DNA from 2 places in the Micromonospora sp. LOL_023 genome. Region 1 is predicted to be linked to the other one. Evidence: riboswitches for the same ligand, from Rfam matches in the RefSeq annotation. Region 1 holds a riboswitch; the other holds the start of a gene.
The links. Region 1 has a riboswitch for thiamine pyrophosphate ahead of ACFHVL_RS11400 (ECF transporter S component). Riboswitches for the same ligand answer to the same signal wherever they lie in the genome.
Positions count from the first base shown of each region.

Region 2: linked by a shared signal. The riboswitch ahead of ACFHVL_RS09545 (thiamine phosphate synthase) and the one ahead of ACFHVL_RS11400 (ECF transporter S component) in region 1 are both predicted to bind thiamine pyrophosphate.

Region 1 is NZ_JBHMIM010000016.1:85,325-88,524, forward strand. Features, by position in the region: gene ACFHVL_RS11390 (TIGR03943 family putative permease subunit) at 1-380, opposite strand, end outside; gene ACFHVL_RS11395 (permease) at 377-1,393, opposite strand; TPP riboswitch at 1,610-1,715, shown strand; gene ACFHVL_RS11400 (ECF transporter S component) at 1,712-2,332, shown strand; gene ACFHVL_RS11405 (ABC transporter ATP-binding protein) at 2,329-3,200, shown strand, end outside.
Region 2 is NZ_JBHMIM010000013.1:73,445-76,644, forward strand. Features, by position in the region: gene thiO (glycine oxidase ThiO) at 1-583, opposite strand, end outside; gene ACFHVL_RS09545 (thiamine phosphate synthase) at 580-1,233, opposite strand; TPP riboswitch at 1,246-1,357, opposite strand; partial or broken gene ACFHVL_RS09550 (aldo/keto reductase) at 1,597-1,704, opposite strand; gene ACFHVL_RS09555 (ABC-F family ATP-binding cassette domain-containing protein) at 1,754-3,200, opposite strand, start outside.

The DNA.
Region 1 (3,200 bases):
TGCTCGCTGCTCAACGCGGTGCCGGCCTGTGCGGCCGAGTAGGAGCCGAGCGCGGGCGGGGCGACCAGCAGCAGTCCGAGCACCGGCAGGATCAGCAGCCAGCCGACCTTGGGCTCGTGGTGGGCGTGCCCGCCGTGACCGTGCTCGTCGTGCCCGCCGTCGGCGTCGGCGATCGGGGGCTCCGCCGGGATGGGTGTCGACCGGCGGCGCAGATCGTGCCAGAGCGTCATGATCGCGGCGGCGATCAGCAGCAGTCCAGCGGCGATCAGGAACGGCTGCAGCACCTCCTTGACGTAGCGCAGATACATGTCGGTGACGCTGGCCTTGACGACCGCACCGCCGAGCAGTAGCAGCAGCACGCCTTGGGCTTGCTTGTTCACAGCAGCACCGTCCCCACCGCGACCGCCACCACGACGGCGATCACAAACGTCGCCGGAGCGAACCGGTACGCGAACCGGCGCCCGAACGTTCCGGCCTGCATCGAGATCAGTTTCAGGTCGACCATCGGCCCGACCACCAGGAACACCAGCCGCGACGTCAGCGAGAACTGCGACAGCGAGGCGGCGACGAACGCGTCGGCCTCCGAGCAGATCGACAACAGTACGGCGAGCACGGCGAGGGCCAGGATCGACAGCACCGGGTTGTCCGCCAGGGTCTGCAGCCAGCGCTCGGGCACCAGCACGTTGATGCTGGCCGCAGCCATCGCGCCGATGACCAGGAAGCCGCCGGCGTGCATGATGTCGTGGCGGACCGCCGCCCAGAACGCGCGCGCCCGGGACAGGTCGTCCAGGTCCGGCCGGTGCGGCAGCCGGATCCAGTCGGTGCGGCCGAGCCGCAGCCACAGCCAACCCATCACCATCGCCACGACCAGGCTGGCGATACCCCGCCCGAGCGCCATCTCCGGATTGTTCGGGAAGGCGACCACCGTGGACACCAGCACGATCGGGTTGATCGCCGGGGCGGCCAGCAGGAACGCCAGCGCGGCGGCCGGCGTCACCCCCCGGCGGATCAGCGAACCGGCGATCGGCACCGAGCCACACTCGCAACCGGGCAGCACCACTCCGGCGGCGCTGGCCACCGGCACGGCCAGCGCCGGATGTTTCGGCAGCGCCTTCGCCCAGAACGACCGCGGCACGAAAACGGCGATCACCGCGGACAACACCACCCCGAACACCAGGAACGGCATCGCCTGGACCATCACCGAGACGAAGACCGTGGTCCAGGTCTGCAACCGGGGGTTCGAGATGGCGTTGGCCAACGGCTCCCGGAAGATCACCAATCCGATCAGCAGGAAGGCGAGCACCTCCACCGAGCCGACGCGGTCGCCGAACAGCCGCCGCCGGGGTGGGCGCGGTGGGCCGGGCGGGGCACCGGTGCCGGCCGACCCGGGCAGGTCCTCCGGTGCCGGCGTGCCCCAGTCGATCTCGTCACCCGGGCGCGCCCGGCGCGTCGCGGTGCGATCGGCAGCGGTCACGGCGGGCTGATCCCCTTCGCTGGGTGAATGAGGCGGGCAGCCCACGATAACCCGCGCAGGGGTGCCCACCGCCACACCCGGACGCGATCACTGTTCGCCCGGGCCGCCCGGTGCTAGCGTCAGGCGAGACAACCTCATGTCCGACAGGGGAGCGCACCCAGCGCTGAGAGTGCGGGAAGACCCGCAGACCCTCGAACCTGATCTGGGTAATGCCAGCGCAGGGAGTTGGAGCGACGTATGACACAGCACCCAGCCACCGACCCGACCGCCCGGCCGCGCCCGGACCGGAGCTGGCGGACCGTCGACATCGTGGTCGCCTCGGTGATCGCGGTCGCCTTCGGGGTGATCTTCTGGGCCTGGGGCCTGGTCTGGTCCGCCACCGAGGCCGCTTTCACCTTCTTCCCACCCGCCCAGGCCATGCTGTACGGGGTGTGGCTGGTGCCGGCCGTGCTCGGCGCGCTGGTGATCCGCAAACCCGGCGCGGCGCTGTACTGCGAACTGGTCGCCGCGCTGGTCTCCGCGGCGTTGGGCAGCCAGTGGGGCGCGCTGGTGATCGTGCAGGGGCTGGCCCAGGGCGTCGGTGCCGAACTTGTGTTTCTCGCGGTGGCGTACCGCTCGTTTCGGATGCCGGTGGCGCTGGCCGCCGGCGCAGCCGCCGGCCTCGGCGCCGCGATCTTCGACCAGATCCGCTACTACGCACCGTACGACCTGGTCGGCTTCCGGATTCCGATCTTCATCGTCACCGTGGTCAGCGCCGTCGTGCTGGCCGGTGCCGGCAGCGTCGCGCTGACCCGGGCGTTGGCCCGAACCGGAGTACTCGACCGGTTCCCGGCCGGCCGCGACCGCACCCTGGTGTGAGCCGGCTGGAGCTGCGCGGGTTCGGTTGGCGCCACGCCGGCCGCCGGGCCTTCGCGGTGCGCGACGTCGACCTGCGGGTCGACGCCGGTGAACGGGTCCTGCTGCTCGGACCGTCCGGCGCGGGCAAGAGCACCCTGTTGGCGGCGGTGGCCGGGCTGCTGCCGGACGACTCCGGCGAGCAGGTCGGCACGGTCCGCGTCGACGGGCTCGACCCGCGCAAGGCCCGGGAACGGGTCGGCATCGTCTTCCAGGACCCGCAGACCCAGCTGGTGATGGCGCGCAGCGGCGACGACGTGGCCTTCGGGCTGGAGAACCGAGGGGTGCCGGCGGCCGAAATCTGGCACCGGGTCGACACCGCGCTGGATCTGGTCGGCTTCCGGTACGGCCGGCAGCGCTCCACCGCCGCACTCTCCGGCGGCGAGCAGCAGCGACTGGCGCTCGCCGGGGTGCTCGCGCTCCAGCCCGATCTGCTGCTGCTCGACGAACCGACCGCCAACCTCGACCCGGCCGGTGCCGTGCTGATCCGCGAGGCCCTCACCGGCGCGCTCGCAGTCGACGACCGCACCACGATGGTCATCGTGGAGCACCGGGTCGCGCAGGCGCTGCCGCTGGTCGACCGGGTGGTGGTGTTGTCGCCGGGCGGCGGGGTGCGCGCCGACGGCCCTCCGGGGCAGGTCTTCGACCGGTACGGCGCGCAACTGGCCGCCGAGGGCGTCTGGGTGCCGGACCAGCCACTGCCGGCACGCCGGGCCACGGCCACCGCCGGCGAGACGCTGCTGACCGCCGACCGGGTCGGGCTGGCACCACGGCTGGCCAAGCTGCCGGAGCCGGTGCCGGTGCGCGCCGGCGAGGCGCTGGCGGTACTCGG
Region 2 (3,200 bases), on a different contig from region 1:
CGACCACGACCACCCGTGCGTCCAAGGTGGAAAGGTCGGTGACCGGCTGCGGGACGACGGTGACCCCGGCCCGGTCCAGCGCGGTGTCCAACGCCGCGACCAGCCGGCGCGGGTCGACCTGGTGGTCGTCGGGCATCAGCGCGCCGCCGCGCGCCCTCGGGGACAACGCCGGTTCGCGATCCCGCAGCGCCGTGGCGCGCAGCAGCGTGATCGGCAGGTCCAGACTCTGCTGGTACGCCCAGAGCCGCTCCGCCTCGCGCCGGTCATCGGCGGTGAGCGTGACGACGAGGGTGCCCTCGGTGCGGTAGCCGATGTCGTGGCCGGTGACGGCGGTCAGCTCGGCGGCGAACCCCGGCCAGCGGGCCGCCGAGTCGACCAGCAGCCGGGTCAGCGTGGTCTCGCCGAAGTTGGACTCGGCGACCGGTGCGAGCATGCCGGCGGCGACCGACGACGCCCCGGATCCGGGTGCCGGGTCGTAAAGGACGGTACGCAGCCCACGCTGGGAGCAGCGCCAGGCGATGCTCATCCCGATCGGCCCACCGCCGACCACCGCCACATCCGCGCCGCCAGCCGACCTGGTCATCGCGACGCGCCGGTCTGAGTGGCCGGCCGCCGGCGCAGCGCCGCCAGCAGCTCGGCGGTGGCCCGGCCCGGGTCGGCGGCGGCGGCGATCGCGCCGACCACCGCGACACCGTGTGCTCCGGCGGCCAGCAGTTCCGGCACCCGGTCCACAGTGACTCCGGCGATCGCGATCACCGGCACGTCGACCGCCGCGGCGACGGCGGCGAGACCGGCCGGCCCGATCGGGTCCGGCAGCCCGGTCTTGGTGCCGGTGGCGTAGCACGGCCCGACCCCGAGGTACGTCGCCCCGGCGGCGACCGCCGCCCGCCCGGTAGCCGGGTCGCGGGCGGTGGCACCGAGGATCGCGGCCGGCCCGAGCACCCGGCGGGCGGCGTCGACCGGCAGGTCCAGCGCGCCGACGTGCGCGCCGGCCGCGCCGGTGGCGAGCGCGACGTGCAGCCGATCGTTGACCAGGCAGCCGACCTGATTCGCGGCGCATTCGGCGACCGCGCGGGCGGTCAGCTCGTACGCGTCCCGGTCGGTCATGTCGTCCTCGACGCGCACCTGCACGACCAGGTCGGGCGTGGCGTCGGCGGACCTGGCTGCCGCGAGCGCTGCCCGCAGTACGCCGAGCGGGTCGCACCCGGGTCGGGTGTCGGTGATCAGATGCAGTCGCCCAAGGGACGGCACAGCGATACTCCTCCCTGCGCCGGCATTACCCGGATCAGGTTCGACGGTCGGAGGCTGCGTCAGCCTCCCTCTCAGCCCGATGCATCGGGCTCCCGTGGGTTACTTGCCTGTTACCGTACGACGGACTTCGCGATCCGCCAAGGGCCAATCGGAGGCAACCTTCGATCCGCCACCCGCGGCCGCCCTCGTCCGTGACCAGGCTCACCGCCGGGTAGCGTCGCGGACTGTGCGGCCCACAGACAGGGAACTCTGTTTTGACCTGATCCCCTCGGGGGATAAAAATCCCCTGAGGGGATCAACGAAAACGGGAGTAGGTTGTCTCCCGTCCCGGCGGCTTCCGCACGCGGACCCGCCGTGCGGGGTGCCGTAGATGTCTGCGGTGTCGAACAGGGTGATGCCGGCGTCGATCGCCGACACCATCAAGCCCGAATCGCCCAACCGGCGATAGATCATCTCAGCCACACCGGCCACCCCCTACGACGCCGACCGCGCGGCGCGCCGGTCAGCCGACGTCCCAGAACGGCTCTGGCACCTCCACCACGTCACCGTCGCCACGGAACAGCACGAACCGGTCGAACGACCGGGTGAACCAACGGTCGTGGGTGACGGCGATCACCGTACCCTCGAAAGCTTTCAGCCCTTCCTCCAGCGCTTCCGCCGATGCCAGGTCCAGGTTGTCGGTCGGCTCGTCGAGCAGCAGCAGGGTGGCGCCGGACAGCTCCAGCAGCAGCACCAGGAACCGCGCCTGCTGCCCACCGGAGAGGGTGCCGAAGCGCTGGTCGCCCTGCCCGGCCAGGTCGTAGCGGGACAGCACGCCCATCGCCGCGTGCCGGTCCATCCCGTCGCGGTGGTCGTCGCCGCGCCACAGCACGTCGGCGAGGGTCTGGTCGAGCAGTTCGGGCCGGTCGTGGGTCTGCGAGAAGTGTCCGGGGCGCACCCGGGCACCGAGCCGGACCGTTCCGCCGTGCGCCACCGGGGCCAGGGTGGCACCGGCGATCGGTCCGGCAGCCGGGTCCGGGTCGGTGCCGCCCCGCGCCAGCAGCCGCAGAAAGTGCGACTTGCCGGTGCCGTTGGCACCGAGCACCGCGACCCGGTCGCCGTACCAGATCTCCAGGTCGAACGGGTACGTCAGCCCGTCCAGCTCCAGTTGCTCACAGATGACCGCGCGTTTGGCGGTCCGGCCGCCGGACAGCCGCATCCGCAGCGACTGGTCCTTGGGCGGCAGCGGCGGCGGGCCGGCCTCCTCGAACTTGCGCAGCCGAGTCTGCGCCGCCTGGTACCGCGAGGCCAACCCGTCGTTGTACGCCGCCTTCTGCTTGTACATCAGCATCAGCTCGCGCAGCTTCTCGTGCTCCTCGTCCCATCGACGACGCTGCTCCTCCAGCCTGACGTGCCGGGCGGTGCGGGCGGAGTGCCAACTGGCGAAGCCACCGGGATGGGTCCAGGCGGAGCCGCCTTCGACGGCGACCACCCGGTCGGCGCTCTGCGCCAGAAGTTCCCGGTCGTGCGAGACGTAGAGCACCGACTTGGTCGACTCGCGCAGCCGCTGCTCCAGCCAGCGTTTGCCGGGCACGTCGAGGAAGTTGTCCGGCTCGTCGAGCAGCAGCACCTCGTCGGTGCCGCGCAGCAGCAACTCCAGCGCGAACCGCTTCTGCTGTCCACCGGACAATGTCCGCACCGGACGGTCCCTGACCCGCTCCCACGGCAGGTCCAGCACAGTGGTGGCGACCGTGTCGAAGACGACCTCGGCCTCGTAGCCGCCGGCTTCGCCCCAGGCGGCCAGCGCGTTCGCGTACCCGATCTGCGCCTTTTCGGCCGCCGCGCTCGAGCCGGCGGCGTCCGCGCCGTGCATGACCCGCTCGGCGACGGCGAGGCGTTCCCCGGCGGTGCGCAGCGGCGGCGGAGCGAGCGACAGCGCCAGGTCGGCGAGGGTACGGTCGTCGCCGATC